DNA from 3 places in the Sporosarcina sp. resist genome. Region 2 is predicted to be linked to each of the others. Evidence: predicted binding sites of a transcription regulator. Region 2 holds the regulator's gene; each other region holds the start of a gene.
What was found. Region 2 encodes CtsR, which represses protease genes until heat stress. Its sites were predicted from a motif close to ATGGTCAATAAAGGTCAAACA; they were not measured.

Region 1 (6,266 bases), 560 kb from region 2:
ACCGCGTTTTATACCGAATTCGTTGTGAAGTACTTTTACAACTGGAGCAAGACAGTTTGTCGTACATGATGCATTCGATACGATGTTATCATTTGCCGGATCGTATGACTCGTGGTTAACACCCATTACAAGTGTCGTGATATCGCCTTTTGCCGGTGATGACAAGATAACTTTTTTCGCACCCGCTTCAAGGTGTTTGTTCAGTCCAGCTCTGTCCGTAAATACGCCTGTCGAATCAACTACAACGTCAACCCCAAGTGTGCCCCATGGTAGCGCTGCTGGATCTTTTTCTGCATATACTTTCACTCTTTTGCCATCGACAATTAGCGTGTCATTATCAAAACTGACTTCCGCGTCAAATACGCCATGTACAGAGTCATACTTCAAAAGATGTGCAAGCATTGCTGCATCCGTCAAATCGTTCACTGCTACAATTTCAATTTCCTCTTGTTTCAAAGCTTCGCGGAATACTTTACGTCCAATCCGTCCAAATCCGTTAATCGCAAGTTTCAAAGTCATAATATATTCCTCCATGTTGTTTTTTTAGTTTATAGTTAAAAAATTTCTTATAGCTACATTTACACAAAGCCCATCTAAACCTATTCCCTGAAAATACCCGTCTTAGTCATTTATGCGTTTATTTATTGACGAGTATTTTCAGCATTTCAGTTGCTGCACCTTCATCAGTTACTAAAATCGTTTGTTTAGGCGCACTTGCCATATAAGCCAAGATAGCTTCAGCTTTACTGCTGCCGCCTGCGACTGAAATGATAAGCGGAATCTTCTCGAGATGGCCAGTTTGGATACCGATTGTCCGTAATCTGTGGACAACGTTACCATCCTGGTCAAAATAATAACCGAATGCTTCGCCTTTAGCTCCATTGTCTTGAATCATATCTCGCTCTTCTGTAGGCGAATTACGCATAATTGCCATTGTTTGCGCGTCGCCTACTCCATGCAGAACACAATCTGTTGTGTCATAAAGTTCAAGCATTTTCAAGACGGAAGGTTCTTTTCGGAACGCTTCATGGGCTTCTTCGCTTAACGACTCTGGATAATAAAATGTACTATACGTACCTCCACATGCCGAGGCGAAAGAGGCCGCAATGACATTCGCTTGCAAACCAATATCATCTCCTACACCGCCTCTTGCAGCGATGAATAGCAGATTATTGGTACCGCTAAACTTTTCGATATGAAGTGGAATCGATGCAATTGTACTTCCTCCAGTGACGGCGACTACTTTGCCCTCGTCAATTTTAGAAGAAAATTGTTTCGCTGCCTCCATACCAAGTAAGCTTTTCGAAGCGGTATCGGTATCGCAGTTACCTGCAACAACTTTGACTGATTGAATGCCAAGGAATTCCATTAGTCTCTTTGCAATTGACGTACGGCCCGACCAGTCTTCCATTGAAGACTCAAGAGCAAGTAAGACAGTCAATCCTTCAGTGGTGATTGAAGCTCCGTCTTTTGCAATAGTAATCAGATTTTGACCCCTTAGCGTATCCATCATGGTTCGCGTTTCCCGCTCCGATAAACCAGCCATCTGACCGAGTGGACGCCTTCCAATTGGACCAGCCATTTTTACAAGCTTTAATATCCGATATCTTTGCTGCATTAACTCCATCATTTCTGGTACGAGTTTACTCTGTGCATCCATCAAAACGTCCAATGGCTGCCCTCCTCTTTACCATAGGGACATTTAACGACCCTACATACTGAATAGCGTCCCACATAAAGCAAAAAAATATTTCTAACTTCATTATAGCTCTTTTCATTCGACTTTACAAACAATACAGCATTAATTATCAGAATAAATCAATGATATCAGCGTAGCCAATTGACCCGTAAAGCATCACATCGCCATCTTTTTCAATGACAGGAATCAAAAACATATATTTCTCATGACTTTCATCATCAGTTTCTATATCTACTATCGTCCACGTCAGCGGGAAATCCTCTTGGACAAGTTTCATCATTAATTCAGCTTCATCACAAAGGTGACAACCTGGTTTTGTGTAAAATGTCACATGCACTTTAATGCACCTCATTACTTTTATAATACCTTTAGTATAAATGAATAACAGGTGGTATGCACAGGATGTTGCCTGTGCATACCGCCCATTATTCTTTACCAGCTTCGGCCTGCTCCGCCACCACCGCCGGAACCACCGCCACCGAAACCACCAAAACCGCCGCCGGAACTACCGCCACCACTTCTGCCCCCAAAAGAACCAGGGAAGAAAATTGGCCCTCCGCTACGCCGTCCGCCCGAACCGCCTCCGCCTCCTCGGCCTCCTCTATTACTGATGACACGGAAGACAATGTAAATAATGATGAAAAGGATGACGGGGAATGGAATACCGAATCCCCCATCACTTGAGTCGGAATCTATAGTTGTGACGGGCACATCCGCGCCATCCCATCCATATTCAGCTGCGATTTCATTGTAGAATGATTTATATGCTTCCATGATCGCCATGTCAGGCTGTTGCTTATTCAAATATGGAACAGCTACTTCATCCATTATACGTCCGACTTTTCCGTCCGGAAGGGCACCCTCTAATCCATACCCGACCGATAGTTCGAAATGTCGTTTACCATCGGAATTTTTCTCCGTTGTAACGACTAGCAAAGCTCCGTTATTTTTTTCCTTATTGCCTAATTTAAATTCCCTAAGCTTCTCTACTGAATATTCCTCAACTGGCTTATCGCCTATGCTCGGGAGAATCAATACCGCAAGTTCCGCTGTCGTAGCATTATTTAATTGAATCCCATATTGCTCAAGTTCCGATTTCTGTTCAGCGGACAACACATTCGCAGTATCTTGAACGACCGGAACAGCAGCATCAGCCGAAAACACTGCTGAGTTTAACGATGTAAAAACAATCAGACATGCCGTCACCAGTATGCGGACAGCTTTTCTAATCATTCCTTGTCATCTCCAAAATCGACATTCGGCACTTCATTTGCAGCTGCATCGGCTTTAAAGTATTCCTTTTCATCATATCCGAAAATGGATGCAACGATTTTTCCTGGGAATCTTTTCACTTGCCTATTGTAATTGGCGACTACGTCGTTATAATCCTTACGCGCAACGCCCAGACGGTTTTCAGTTCCGGCCAGTTCATCCATCAGCTTAGTGAAATTTTCATTTGCTTTTAAATCAGGATAATTCTCAACGACGACAAGAAGACGACTAAGCGCACCCGCTAAGTCAGCGTTTGCATCCGCTTGTTCTGCGGGCCCATTTGCTCCGGCAAGTCTTGCACGGGAATCTGCAATGTCACTGATAATCTCTTTTTCATGGCTCGCGAAACCTTTAACCGTGCTTACCAAGTTCGGTATCAGATCGAGCCTCCGTTGTAGTTGATTTTCAACTTGTGCATACGCCTGGTCCACATCTTCTTCTAAATTAACGAATTTGTTATAACTTGGAACCAGTATCATAGCCAAAACTGCAAGTATGATTACGATTACCGCAATTGGTCCTAAAACTTTTTTCATGTTAACACTCCTCACGAGTTAGTTACTTTCATTTACCCTCTCGAACACCGTGTCGAAACTTTTTCTACAGTAGTATATACAGTATGACTATTGAAAAGGTTTCATTTATTCTAAGGCAACGTTTTTTTATAGCCACAAAAAAACGGCTTCCCATAATGGAAAGCCGACTTTTGTAGAACTTATTTAGATTCAGGTTTAGTTTTAGCTCCGTCTTTCATGTCACTGCGTGTAATAATATGGTCAATTAAACCATACTCTTTCGCACGTTCAGCTGTCATGAAGTTGTCGCGGTCCGTATCTCTCGCAATTACTTCAACCGATTGGCCAGTACGCTCAGCAAGAATCAAGTTTAGTTTTTCACGAGTGAAAAGGATATGTTTTGCAGCAATTTCAATTTCTGTTGCTTGCCCTTGTGCTCCACCTAATGGTTGGTGAATCATTACTTCTGCGTTAGGAAGCGCATAACGTTTCCCTTTAGTACCCGCCGCTAGTAGGAACGATCCCATAGATGCAGCCATCCCCATACAAATTGTTTGGATGTCAGGTTTGATGAATTGCATTGTGTCAAAAATCGCCATACCAGCAGTGACGCTTCCCCCGGGGCTATTAATGTAGATGGAAATATCTTTATCCGGATCTTCTGCTTCTAAAAATAGGAGTTGAGCAACGATAGAGTTCGCAACGTTGTCATCGATTCCACTTCCAAGCATGATGATACGGTCTTTCAATAGACGTGAATAGATGTCGTAAGCACGCTCACCGCGGCTAGTCTGTTCAATTACTGTAGGTATTAGATTCATTCTATTTCCTCCTTCAAGCTGGATAGTGTTGTCTACCTATTGAAACATAACTTCGTTTCAACTGTAACTTTATCATACATAGTATGGTCAACGAAGGTCAAATATAACGCTTTCAAAATAAGCATTGCATTCATTGAGCTACACCAGTATAATAAGTCTAGTCTGCTGCAAAAGATAGCCGATTTGTAACGCCCTCGTGGTGCAACGGATAGCACGTGAGCCTCCGAAGCTTAAGATGTGAGTTCGATTCTCGCCGAGGGCATATGATTACAACAATTTTACCCGTCATTGTTCATTCAATGGCGGGTATTTTCTATTCCCAATCACCACGAATTCAAAACGCACCGGTTACAGTCATCCGCAGAAATAATTGACCGGGTGATGAGAATATGAAAAAACGAAACCAAATTGATTCAGCGCTATTAAACGACATTCTAAGGGTTACCAATCTAGCCAAGCCGCAAACAATTCTATCGATCCAATCAGTCATTGACGAATTCCACCGATTCAACATGGCGAAAGGTTTGTCGGAATGGACAATTTCATCTTATGCAATGCGAGCGTGGGGTAAACAAATGTACGGAAGCAAACAGTATGAAGAACGACTAGCCAAAAGAAAAAAAGTATTCATCCGCATAATTTTTCACATGGAAGCATAATTGTGATATAGAAGTTAAATAATATTGTTGATGATTCATTAATAAGAAAGACCATTTACGGTCCTTTTTTGAAGTATTCTTCTTCGCCTAACGAATCCATTAGTTTAATAACTTTCAGCAATATGAACAATTTTTCGAATAACTAAATTAACTTTCTCGTTGTCTTTAATTACAAACAAATGGTCCGCTTCATTTTCTATGTAACGTTGCACATTCTATAGAGATATTGTCATTTATAAGTTTTCACTTTAACTCTTGACCTTTAATAAAACTCAAATGCTCTTTTTTTGGTTTTTCTCCGGTTTTGAGTGAAGCGAAAAATCGTTCTTTCCTATCTTGAATAAAATAAATAAGCAAGGGTGTATGCTACATGCACCTCAGTAGACATAACACCCGTTCACGGAAGTAATAAACTCCATTACTCAATAAGAAAAGCTGCCAAGTAAAGGCAGCTGATTTGTATAATAATCATATTCAAATCCACCTTTGATACTTGTAAAATCATCCTTACTATATATCTAACAGAATATCGATAATTCTACGACTAACTAGACGATGGATAGTACTATCAAAGTTTAACAATACAGCTACACCCATTCTTTCTTCCGGTACTAACGAAAGTAACGCTCGTACTGCTAATTGACCTCCCCCATGTTCTATAATTGTTTGCCCCTTATATTTTTCTATAAACCAGCCTATTCCATAATAAATCGTATTATCTTCATTATTCCAAGGTTTTGATACGAGACTTACTGGTTTTTGCATTTGTTTTTTACTGTACAGCTCTAGATTAGCAGGTGATGAAAAGTTCAAGTGAAACAACATATATGAAGCTAATTCATTTGCTGTTGAATATAGAAAACCTATGGGTGCCGCAACCGGGTTCATTGGATAGGGAGTTTCATTTTTTTCAAACCCTAAATAATATTTAGCATAGTTGCTATCCTCAATAACGGCTTGGGAATCCCATGTAGTCCGCTTCATATGCAACGGTGTTAGTACATTATTCCTCAGATGAAACTCCCAATTTTCCCCGGTCACTTTTTCGATTAGATCACCAAGAATAACAAAGGCGTCGGTACAATAATTCCAACCCTCTCCTGGAAGATATTCTAGGTCTACTTTACGAAACCACCGAGTGATATCCTCTCTAGATTGTATGCTTGCTATCTCCTGTTCTGACAAATCGTAATGAGCTAAAGCTTCACTCCACTCAGTTGGGGTGTCTGAATAAACTTCCATCACATTGGGAGCAATTAAATTTGCAATGCCTAAATCGGACGGAAATCCAGCCGTATGA
Region 2 (6,266 bases):
GCTATATATGTTGAATTAAAGAAACCCATTGAATCTACTGTGGCGCTCAATAAGGAGAGAGTATTAATTGGGGGTGTGGATTGTAGAACGCTTGGCGCTTTGGGGATGCCTCTCGCCGTAAGCCTGGATTAGCGCTTCGCATCCAGTCTTAGGGCTTCGGCGACCCCTGTTAAGGCGCCTTCGCCCAGTATATATACCGGATTCAACATATATAATTATTTTCAAGAAAGAAGTACTCCAACTTGCAGATTTCATCACAGATAATGAAATGCTCTTTCTCACATTGACCATCCAGCGAAGGCGCGTCTTCGTGGTAGCTGGAGCGATAAGCCACTGAAAAAGTTCTTTTTTGATAGTAAGAACTAGTTGATTGTAGTGAAGAGCGGCGACTCCGGCGGGAACAGCGCGAGCTGAAGACCCCGCAGGAACGCAGTGACGAGGAGGCTGAAGCCGTGCCCGCGGAAAGCGTCCGCTCGGAACGGAAATCAACGGTATTGAAGGAAATTGTACTTTTTCAGTGCCTTGGCTTATCGCGGGAGGCATCCACAAAGCGTATACATCGTATTCCTCTGTTCAACATATATAGAAAACTATAAAGTCTCGAACAGTGGATAACCTGCAAAAGGAGCTATTCCACGTCCGAACTCTTATGCTTCTGAACAGGCGCTTCCGCTTTTGTTTTTTCGTACGGTTAAAACGTATTGTCACATGCCGATACTTGTTAAGTCTGGTGCGTATCGATTGCGGAACATGCGGAATATCATGTACAATCAAGTCAAAGATAGTCAAAGTCAACGGCTTATCCCCCGTATGAAAGAGGTGAGGGTATGAGAAACATTTCCGACATTATTGAAGGATATTTGAAAGCAATAATCGAAGAGGGACAGTGTGGAACCATCGAAATTAAGCGCAATGAAGTCGCTGAAAAGTTCCAGTGCGTCCCGTCTCAAATCAATTATGTTATTAAGACCCGCTTCACGGCGGAGCGTGGTTATGCGGTTGAATCGAAGCGTGGAGGCGGTGGTTACATACGTATTTTCCGCGTTCAGGCGAATTCCCGTAAAGAATTGATTGAACATATTTTAGGCGGTATCCAATCGGGAGCCTCTTATACGATGGCTTTAGATGTCGTTTACAGACTAATTGAAGAAGAAGTCATAACGGAGCGCGAATCAAAGCTCATTCTTGCTGCGGTTGATAGAAGAACTATCCATCAGCCACTTCCAGACCGCGATATCATGCGTGCACGCATTTTACAAGCAATGCTCTTGACGCTTATTTACGAACAGCGTAACTAATCACCAATCCAACTGATATGAGGTGGCTTTCGATGATATGTGAAAATTGTAAAGAACGAACTGCGTCCATTACGATTACGCAAGAAAGTGTAGTCGGATCGCTGGAACGCCATTTATGTGAGAAATGCGCATTTCAATCACAAACATTCCATTTCGACCCCAATCAAGAGCCGTTGTCCATTCAGCAGTTCCTATCTCACTGGTTTAGCGGTTCTGATCCTTTCCAGGCACAACCGCAAACGCGGGGAGAGTCGTTTGAAGGACCCGAATGTCCCTCATGTGGTTTAACGTTTCCGAAGTTCCTCGATATTGGGAAGTTTGGCTGTGCCGACTGTTATGACACATTTCGTGGCAGCTTACCGCAAGTTTTTGGCAAGCTTCACAATGGCCATTCAACTCATACCGGGAAAGTACCGGTTTCATTTAATGAAATATATGCAGTTAAAAAGAAAATTGAAGAGATCCGAGTGAAGATGAAAGAGGCAGTAGAAGCTGAGCATTTTGAAGAAGCGGCAGCTTTGCGTGATGAAGCGAATACACTAAAGCAACACCTTTCCCTTGGAGGTGAAGAAAACGATGTCGATTGAAAAATTCATGCGTGATGCGGTAACCCCTTGGATGACTGCTTACGGAGAGCACTCAGACATCGTTATGTCGACGCGAATTCGACTTGCACGCAACTTGACGGGCTATCGTTTTCCTATCGCGTTCACTGAAGAAGAAGCGATGGCGGTAGACAGAGCGGTTACGGGTGTTTTGCTTGATACCATGCAAAGTGGCTATTCCTATACTAAGATGTCCGATCTACCTGCATTGGAACGCCAAGTACTTGTTGAAAAACATCTGATCAGTCCGCAACTCGCAATTCCTGACAGGCATGGCGCAGTTCTTCTATCAGAAGACGAGACCATAAGTGTCATGGTGAATGAGGAGGACCATATCCGCATTCAATGCATCTATCCTGGGTTACAGCTTGAGGATGCCTATAAACAGGCTGATCAGGTTGACGATTACCTTGAAAAAGAACTGCCGTATGCTTTTGATGAAGACTTTGGTTATTTGACAAGCTGTCCATCGAATACGGGAACCGGCATGCGCGCATCTGTGATGATGCATTTACCGGCACTTACAATGACGAAGCAGATTGATCGTATTATCCCGGCTATCTCACGGCTTGGAATCATTGTCCGAGGGAGTTATGGCGAAGGAAGTGAAGCACCTGGCAATGTCTATCAAGTATCAAATCAGACGACGCTTGGTAAAACGGAGCAAGAGATTCTCGCGGATCTTGGAAACATTGCATCTCGGTTAATTGGGCATGAACGGAAATCGCGGGAATTGTTACTTTCAAAGTCGCGAATTGCGCTTGAGAACAGGCTATTCCGTTCATTGGGTACAATTAGTTATGCGCGACTATTACCGTCAGGCGAGGCGGCACGATGCCTTTCGGACGTCAGACTCGGTATCGATCTTGGTATCATCCAGGACGTTGACATGTCGATTTTGAACGAACTGATGATATTCATGCAGGCAGGTTTCCTACAACAATATGCAAGCACGGAGTTATCACAAGAAGAACGGGATATATTCAGAGCGAAACTGTTTCGAGAACGACTCAATGTAGAGAAATCCTCTCCTCCGACTGAGATTAATACGGAAGAATGAGCAGGTATTTTGCACATTGTCTTTTGTTTAGGTATAGTTAGGTCAAAGATAGTCAAAGTCAATTTTCCCAATAAAGGAGTTCCTGCGTGTTCGGTTGAATACGTATAAAAGGGTGGCTGTTTTCTTACCTCTTTCTAGAGAGGAAAGAAAACATAAGCTATACTGCATGGATTGGTGTCTAGACGCCAGCCCCTAGGCCCATATGCCGTGGGAGGGATTGTGAAATGCATTATTCCTCCTACCTGTCGAGGCTGAACGGTGCCTTGCGCTTTTCTAGAAAAGGAATTCATTTGAGTAATGTATGGTTTTTTGGGGAATTGATTGTATATATATATAGTATAGAAGGAGAGGACTGAATATGATGTTTAATCGATTTACACAGCGTGCACAGAAAGTATTGCAACTTGCCCAAGAAGAGGCAATCCGCATGAAACACGAGTCCATTGGAACAGAACATATTTTACTTGGACTTATTCGTGAAGGCGGAGGTATTGCTGCAAAAGCGCTTGAAGCGATAGGTGTCAACTTTGAAACAATCGTACAAGGTGTAGAAAAACTTGTAGGTGCTGGAACAAAGGATGTCGGTCCAATCGTTCATTACACACCTAGAGCAAAAAAAGTTATTGAATTATCCGTGGATGAGTCACGTAAGCTGGGTCATTCTTATATCGGAACAGAGCACATCTTGCTAGCACTTATCCGTGAAGGTGAAGGGGTTGCAGCGCGTGTCTTGAATAACGCTGGCGTTAGTCTGAATAAAGCGCGTCAACAAGTACTTCAGTTGCTGGGAAGTAATGATAGCTCGGCTACAGGTCAAGGCGTTTCGAATTCTGCTGCAACGCCGACATTGGATAGCTTGGCACGTGATTTAACGGAAGTGGCACGTGAAGGCTTGCTCGATCCGGTTATCGGACGTAGCAAGGAAATTACACGTGTTATTGAAGTATTAGCACGCCGAACGAAAAACAACCCAGTACTTATTGGAGAACCAGGTGTTGGTAAGACTGCAATTGCTGAAGGGCTCGCACAGCAAGTCATTAATAACGAAGTGCCGGAAATTCTCCGTGACAAACGTGTTATGACACTCGATATGGGAACAGTCGTCGCGGGTACGAAATACCGTGGTGAATTCGAAGATCGCATGAAAAAAGTAATGGAAGAGATTCGCCAAGCGGGCAATATCATCCTATTCATCGACGAACTGCATACGCTGATTGGGGCAGGAGGAGCTGAAGGTGCAATCGACGCATCTAATATCCTGAAGCCTTCGCTGGCACGCGGTGAATTGCAATGTATCGGTGCAACGACGCTTGACGAATACCGTAAATATATTGAAAAAGACGCTGCGCTTGAACGACGCTTCCAACCGATCCAAGTCGACGAGCCAACTGTCGATGAAACAATCCAAATTCTCCATGGCTTGCGTGACCGTTACGAAGCGCATCACCGTGTGAAAATTACAGATGAATCAATCGAAGCGGCTGCTAAAATGTCGGATCGTTATATTTCTGACAGATTCCTTCCGGATAAAGCGATTGACTTAATCGACGAAGCGGGTTCAAAAGTACGCCTTCGTTCATACACGACACCGCCTAACTTGAAAGAGCTGGAATTGAAATTAGAAGCAATTCGTTCTGAAAAGAATGCAGCTGTCCAAAGCCAAGAATTCGAAAAAGCGGCATCGTTCCGCGACAAAGAACAAAAGATGAAAGAAGAACTTGAAACAACGAAAACAGATTGGAAAGAAAAGCAGGGTCAAAAAGAATCCGAAGTGACAGTTGAAGATATCGCAGAAGTTGTAGCGATGTGGACTGGAATACCGGTATCTAAAATAGCTGAAACGGAATCTGCAAAACTGCTCAACATGGAAGAAATGCTACACGAACGTGTCATTGGCCAAAGTGAGGCAGTAACTGCTATTTCCCGGGCAATACGACGTGCACGTGCAGGTTTGAAAGATCCGAAACGTCCGATTGGCTCGTTCATTTTCCTTGGACCAACAGGTATCGGGAAAACGGAATTGGCAAGAGCGCTTGCGGAAGTCATGTTTGGCGATGAAGATGCAATGATTCGTGTTGACATGTCCGAGTACATGGAGAAACATTCGACATCGCGTCTAGTCGGTTCACCACCAGGGTATGTCGGCTATGAAGAAGGCGGACAGTTAACAGAAAAAGTTCGTCGCAAACCTTATTCGGTAGTCTTGTTAGATGAAATCGAGAAAGCTCATCCGGATGTCTTTAACATTCTCCTTCAAGTACTGGAAGATGGCAGATTGACGGATTCAAAAGGACGCTTAGTAGATTTCCGAAACACAGTTCTTATCATGACTTCCAATGTAGGAGCACAAGAATTGCGGAAAAATCGTTATGTCGGATTTAATCTGGGAGATGCGGGGCGCGATTACGAAGGCATGAAATCAGCGATGCTTGAAGAGTTGAAGAAAGCGTTCCGTCCCGAGTTCTTAAACCGTGTGGATGAAATGATTGTCTTCCATGCACTTGAAAAAGAACATTTGCGTAAAATCGTCTCGCTTATGTCGAATGAATTGACGAAACGTCTAGGCGAACAAGAGATTGAACTAGAGTTGACAGATGAAGCGAAAACCAAAATCGTTGATGTTGGTTATGATCCGGAATATGGTGCTCGGCCACTACGCCGCGCTATCCAGAAACACATTGAAGACCGTTTGTCTGAAGAACTTCTAAAAGGAACAGTACTGGTAGGTAGTAAAGTACTTGTCGATGTGGTTGATGGAGAGTTTGTCGTCAAGACAGGAATCGACGCTGAACAACCGAAAGTTGCGAAAAAAGAAGAAGTACTCGAAAAATAAAGTGTGAACTGGATAGTCCATCCCACCGACAGTTCTTTTCGGTAGGAATGGGCTGTCCTTTTCGTGTTCGGAGGATTCCATGGCAAAAAGAAAATCGAAGTTTATGTGTAAATCATGTGGTTATGAATCGGCGAAGTGGATGGGGCGGTGCCCAGGTTGCGGAGAATGGAATACGATGGAAGAGGAAGTTGAAGTAGCCGTTCAAAAAGGGCCACGTGGTGCATTTCAGCATACAGAGGGCGTCCGTCAAAAGGCGCTGCCTATCAGCTCAATCGAGATGATAGAAGAACCAAGAATTGGCACAGACTTGGAGGAGTTCAACCGCGTTTTGGGTGGCGGAATTGTCCCCGGCTCACTTATTTTAATCGGTGGAGATCCGGGTATAGGAAAGTCGACACTCCTTCTTCAAGTATCTTCACTGTTGGCGAACAAAGGGCAACGTGTTCTTTACATTTCAGGTGAGGAATCAA
Region 3 (6,266 bases), 2.0 Mb from region 2:
TACTGTTCATCATGTGGACAGGACTGCCCTGTAGCAGGACTATCACAACGTGAGCAGTAAAAGACTTCATGATACAGCCGAACCTCGATCCCTAACTCTTCCGGTTTAAACTCGTCAAATATACTATGACTCGCGTACTTATCATAATAATCACCAATTCCCGCGTGATCTCGCCCGATGAGCGCATGCGTACATCCATAATTCTTCATAATTAAGGCATGTAAAACAGTCTCACGCGGCCCTGCAAAAATATACGTCACTCGCAAAGGTGCAAGAATGGAGCGACCTTTTGGATAATACGTATCTAAAACGCTTCGATAAGACAACATACGGTATTCATGACGTGTATACTCACGTTTGGCCATCTCAACTAAAGGTTGAAGAAGTAAGCCATCCAATTCTTCTAAAGCGTTCTTATGAATATACTCATGACCTCTATGCAAGGGATTGGCCCCTGTTATAAAACCTGCCGCAGTACGAAACTTCTTCTCCTCATAAAATATACGCCACGTATCTTTTGGTTCCAGTCGAAGTTTCTCAAATGGTCCCCAATCCATTCGCCGTAATAACCGAATAGGTCCACCTAAAGAGACATCCCCCATTCTTCTATAAATTGCATCTACCCCTGGATGATTACGATCGGTTGTACCAAAAAGGGCAGATGCACGTCGTTCCTTATCATACTGAAAAACATCTTCTATTTTCATAATAGCGACAGGTTCATTGTTTTCATCGGCAAGTGTGATCTCATCTCCAACTTTTAAGGACTTGACGATTTCCTTGTTCCTATTACCTATTGGAGCAAAGCTTAGCGGCGCCGGCCATATTACGCCACTTGTTAATCGCCCTTTCGAAAGAACAGAATTATAATCAGCTTCGTTCATAAAGCCTTCGTTGGGAGATAACACTCCTGTGGCAATCATTTCAAGCGTTATGGAAGCCTCCATGTCTACCATAATCGTTGGTAACTGCTTGGCCCTGACCAGCTCCTCTTCCCGCTCTGTTCCCGTCACAACCTTATCCACTAATTTGCCACCATGAGGCTGTTGTGGATAGTTCAAATACTTATTTTCCGCTACAACATTTACCATCTCATTTCCTCCCCCTTTAAATTGTTTGTCTATATATATTTAAAAATTCAGAACACTAACACCACTATAACCGCACACTCAAAATAAATCAAATACTCTGAAATTTGTGGTCATTTACTAAAGATACTACTATTTTACAGATTTAAATCACTTGCTAGAATAACTCTACGCAAAAAAAACACAGCCTTGTTACGCACAAGCTGAGTTGCATTCTTTTTTTTACTATTTCAGTCAAACTTCTAACTACTAGTTATTCCAAGTTTATCAATCCAGAATTTTAATTGTAACCGTTTTACGTCCCCAATTTAGTGCGTCTTGTTCATTTTCCATGAAGACATCAATTCTCTCACCCTTAATAGGACTACCAGTATCTCCCGCGATGACCTTTTTGTCAGGATTTGAACGCAAGTCAATACCGATGCAGTTAGAGAATTGCGTGCAGGAGGTAGCAATCGCGTGACACTATTCACCTCATTGATTTAATTGTCATAAAAAGAAGGGAACTGGAATATTAAAAGCAATTGGAACTATTGTATATCCATAGAATATCAGTACTTCAAAAGAGGAACTTGAAGCATTAAAAAGTCCATTGGGTACGGACAAGATTTGAGATGGTGTCGGATATGGCGAGTGCTACGCTAGGCACAGATATTGGTGGTTCTATTCGAATTCCCGTAACGGGTTCGAGTTAAGGTCACTTCTTAAGCTAATGAAGTGAAATTTAGTTGTTTGAGACAAAGCGTGCATGCATACGGTTCGTTTAACAGGCAACCATACAGTTGCTTCACTTGAACAATGTAGAATCGCGACAGACACCTATTTGCAACAGTATCACCGATAAGAGAGCTGTGAAAATGAAGGTCTTCAAGCCCAACTCGCCAGTGTTTTATGAAAATAAAAAAACTGTCAACCAAATCCGTTTGGTTGACAGTTTATTCATATCAAAGGGGTCCTATGTCAGGAATGAAGTTACACTTTGTTGACGACAATTTCTTCCTCCACGAGATCTACACGGACTTTTTCAACATGATCTTCTAAAATAAGATCTGTTAATGGATCTTCGATTTTATCTTGAATGACTCTGCGAAGTGGTCGGGCTCCGAATCGTTTATCATAGCCTAATTTGACCAATGCTTGTTTTGCTTCTTGGGAAATCGTGATGGCAATATTATTCTCTTCGATTGTTACTTGTAAATCAACAAGGATTAAGTCCACGATTTCCAGTAGATGTTCCTCTGTTAATTCGTTAAATGAAACAATTGCATCGAAACGATTGAGAAATTCAGGTTTGAAATAATCGCCCAGCATTTCGAGTTTTGTAACGGACTCATGTACTGTTTGATTGAAACCGACACTCACTTTTTTGTCACCTGTTCCAGCATTACTTGTCATAACAATGACCGTATCTTTGAAACTGACTGTCCGACCATGTGAATCTGTTAAGCGGCCATCCTCCATAATCTGAAGGAACATATTTTGAACGTCTGGATGCGCTTTTTCAATTTCGTCAAGGAGTAAAATTGAATACGGATTCCGGCGTACTTGTTCTGTTAATTGACCAGCTTCTTCATGCCCTATATAACCTGGAGGGGAGCCAATAATTTTAGACACAGCATGTTTCTCCATATATTCACTCATGTCGAGGCGTATTAACGTGTCACGTGAACCAAATAATTCTTCTGCCAGGACTTTTGTGATTTCTGTTTTACCAACACCCGTTGGGCCAACAAATAAGAAAGAGCCAATGGGACGATTTTTGGCTTTAAGTCCCGCACGGCTACGACGAATTGCTTTTGCGACTTTATCGACCGCCTCTTCTTGACCGATGACTTTTTTGCTGAGATTTTCCTGAAGACCTTTCATTTTCACTTGTTCTGCTGCTTGTAGTTTTGTCACAGGAATTCCTGTTTTCTCTTCGACAATTAACTCAATATCTGCAACAGAAACTTCTATTTTTTCCGCTTCCCCACTCTGTTTCGCTTCTTCCAATTGTTTACGTAATTGAATTTCCTCAAAACGTAAATTTGCCGCTTTTTCATAGTCTTCCACTTCTGCTGCTTGTTCTTTTTCTTGAATGATTTCGCCGAGACGCATACCAATTGAATCTAAATCTGAATTAGTGGTGACATGTGTAAGGTTTAAACGTGACCCGACTTCATCCATCAAGTCAATCGCTTTGTCCGGTAAAAAACGATCTTGAATATAGCGTTGTGATAAGGTAACAAAAGCTTGCACCGCTTCATCTGTATAGCGTACTTCATGGAAATTTTCGTAACGTCCTTTTAACCCGTTTAAGATTTTAATCGTATCTTCTGCAGATGGTTCCTTGACGATAATCGGTTGGAACCGACGTTCAAGTGCAGCATCTTTTTCGATTTGACGATATTCTTTCAATGTCGTTGCCCCAATGAGTTGCAAGCCCCCCCGTGCTAAGGCTGGCTTCAAAATATTGCCGGCATCCATTTGCGATCCTTCTGTTGAACCTGCACCAACGAGCAAGTGAATTTCATCAATGAATAAAATTACATCTGTTCGGGCTTGAAGTTCTTCAATTAGTTGTTTCATCCGCTCTTCAAACTGACCACGAATGCCCGTATTGGTAACAAGTGAAGCAACGTCTAATAAGTACACTTCTTTATTCAGTAGTTTCATCGGTACATCGCCTTCGAGGATTTTTACTGCGAGCCCCTCGGCGATTGCTGTTTTACCAACTCCAGGCTCACCTATTAGCACTGGGTTGTTTTTATTTCTTCTATTTAGCGTTTCGATGACACGTCTCACTTCTTGATCACGTCCGATGACCGGGTCAATCAGTCCTTTTCTTGCTTCGTCTGATATATTTTTACCAAGTTGGTCTAACAAACCGTTGCCGTGACCTTCTTCTGTTTGCTTTGTTTGAGTTTTTGCCTGTTGGCCACCGTTTGCTTTGAAAAAGTGATTCGCATTGTCACTAAATGACGGCATCTTGCCTGCCTGTAATTGACCTTGGATTTCTTGAAAGCACGTAAGACACATATTGATGTGCATACCTTGCTGATTCACTTGAAATCTTAAACTCATCGTCGCTTCGTTTTTACCACAATGTTGACACTGCATATTCGTTTCCTCCCTTTATCTTCATTTATCTATCCCGCTTGGCTTTGACTATATTTGATCTATGAATTTATTGTACACTGACCTTTTTTGACTTTCAAGAAACTTGCTTGATTGTCTTTGATTTCCCCAATGAATCCTCATGCCCAAACAGAGTTTCAACATTTGGGATTAGTATCGTATGAAGCTGGGCAACCGCAACAAGTCTAAATTGTGTATACCGAAAGTATGCGTGCTTACAAAACAATAATGTCTAGTGTATCATTGACATTTCAAGTCAATACCTAGAATTTGAAATAGGAGTGATCCTCTTGACCAGTACAATTATTTTAAATGACAAAGTAATTCATTTATGTAGTTATGAAGACGAAAAAGTAAATGGATTATATAAAGTTTCAGTTGAATTTAACGTAACAAGTGATGATTACCATGACATTACAACTTTACTTTACAATGGAACTTTTGACGTGAATATTCCTGAGCAAGACTTACTTTTTAGAGGAACGATTCATAATTATTCTACTTCCATTACAAATTTGTACGTAAAAGATCAAATCGGAAAGTTTAAATTGACTTTGTTAGAAGTGAGTCATAAAGAAGAGGAGTAGAATGGAGTTTAACGAGATTAAGCATATTTGTTCAGTTCCCGTTCTCTTTAAATAAAAATCGGTACCTATGCAACAAATAACAACGAACAATTCATACAATTACATAAGAATTTAAATGACACTAGATATTGAAAAAAATACCTAGCCCATGCCTAATAATCATGTAATTATAGTGGATTATCAGAATTGTTCCATGCATAGGTACCTGATATTTATTTTAGTCAGGATTTATAACAGCAATTGAATGATCGCTTCTTTCATTTGTTGAGCTGCTTTCTCTACTGTTGAGCGAGAGCAAGCAAGGTTCATACGGACAAATCCTTCGCCTCCAGGGCCAAAGACATACCCTTGATTTAAAGCGACTTTTGCTTTAGAGAGGAACAATTTTTCCAACTCTTCGGGCGTGAGTCCCAATTCCCGACAATCAATCCAAGCCAGATAAGTCGCTTCTAGTGGTAATACTTTTAATACGGGTAAATTGGATTTGAAATACTTCGTAATGAAGTGCAAATTTCCTTCAACATAGTCAAGAACTTCCTCCAGCCATTGTCCACCGTGATTATACGCGGCCTCTGTGGCAAGTGCACCAAATGAGTTCGACATAGTAACAGCGTATTTATCGCCTTCCATTACAAACTTCTCTCGTAGCGCTTTATTGGAAATTATGATATTCGATGTTTGTAAACCAGCAAGATTGAATGTTTTACTTGGTGCCGTACAAATGATGCTATTGTCAGCAAACTGTTCTGAAATAGCCGAAAATGGAATGTGTTTTCCAGGTTTGAATACAAGATCTTGATGAATTTCATCGGATACAACAAGGACTCCACGTTCCAGACAGATGTCACCGAGCCGTTTAAGTTCTGATTCCGTCCAAACACGGCCACCAGGATTTTGTGGATTACAAAGGAGAATCATTTTAACCGAAGAATCTATTTTTGAAATCAGATCTTCAAAGTCCATCTCAAATCTACCTTCATTGAACAGAAGTGGATTATATACGACCTGCCGATCATGATTTTGAATCGCTTTCATGAATGGATAATATACGGGCGGTTGAACAATGATTTTGTCACCTGGCTCACTAAAAGCTTGGACAATTAAATTTAAAGCGGTAACGACCCCTGGACTATGACAAATCCACTCTTTTTCTATTACCCAATTATGGTGGTCTTTCATCCAATCGATTATAGCTTCATAGTAGCTTGGCTTCCTCGTCGTATATCCAAAAATACCGTGTTCTGCTTGGGACTGGATTGCTTTGACTACTTCATCTGGAACTTTAAAATCCATATCCGCAACCCAAAGCGGAAGCAACTCTTTTTCACCGAACAATTCCTCTGTTGCATCCCATTTCACAGATGCAGTGTTCGAACGCTCAACTACTTTGTCAAAGTCGTATTTCATAAAAACCGCCCCTTCTTCTACTCATTTGAATTCAAATGCCCTAGTAAGTCTGACATTTTCTCTACTT

Region 1: the regulator CtsR is predicted to act here: its motif matches at 4,391-4,411, upstream of clpP (ATP-dependent Clp endopeptidase proteolytic subunit ClpP).
Region 3: the regulator CtsR is predicted to act here: its motif matches at 4,262-4,282, upstream of H7992_RS16310 (ATP-dependent Clp protease ATP-binding subunit).

What each region holds. Positions count from the first base shown of each region.
Region 1 is NZ_CP060287.1:804,876-811,141, reverse strand. It holds gene gap (type I glyceraldehyde-3-phosphate dehydrogenase) at 1-519, opposite strand, end outside; gene H7992_RS04020 (sugar-binding transcriptional regulator) at 638-1,672, opposite strand; gene H7992_RS04015 (glutaredoxin family protein) at 1,809-2,036, opposite strand; gene H7992_RS04010 (TPM domain-containing protein) at 2,132-2,932, opposite strand; gene H7992_RS04005 (LemA family protein) at 2,929-3,507, opposite strand; gene clpP (ATP-dependent Clp endopeptidase proteolytic subunit ClpP) at 3,687-4,307, opposite strand; tRNA gene H7992_RS03995 (tRNA-Arg) at 4,498-4,569, shown strand; gene H7992_RS03990 (hypothetical protein) at 4,697-4,966, shown strand; gene H7992_RS03985 (serine hydrolase domain-containing protein) at 5,477-6,266, opposite strand, start outside.
Region 2 is NZ_CP060287.1:242,550-248,815, forward strand. It holds gene H7992_RS01120 (CtsR family transcriptional regulator) at 828-1,298, shown strand; gene H7992_RS01125 (UvrB/UvrC motif-containing protein) at 1,331-1,885, shown strand; gene H7992_RS01130 (protein-arginine kinase McsB) at 1,875-2,963, shown strand; gene H7992_RS01135 (ATP-dependent Clp protease ATP-binding subunit) at 3,322-5,796, shown strand; gene radA (DNA repair protein RadA) at 5,876-6,266, shown strand, end outside.
Region 3 is NZ_CP060287.1:3,322,598-3,328,863, forward strand. It holds gene H7992_RS16300 (sulfate adenylyltransferase) at 1-1,091, opposite strand, end outside; gene H7992_RS24835 (3D domain-containing protein) at 1,356-1,499, opposite strand; gene H7992_RS16310 (ATP-dependent Clp protease ATP-binding subunit) at 2,061-4,187, opposite strand; gene H7992_RS16315 (DUF3219 family protein) at 4,496-4,792, shown strand; gene H7992_RS16320 (MalY/PatB family protein) at 5,021-6,199, opposite strand.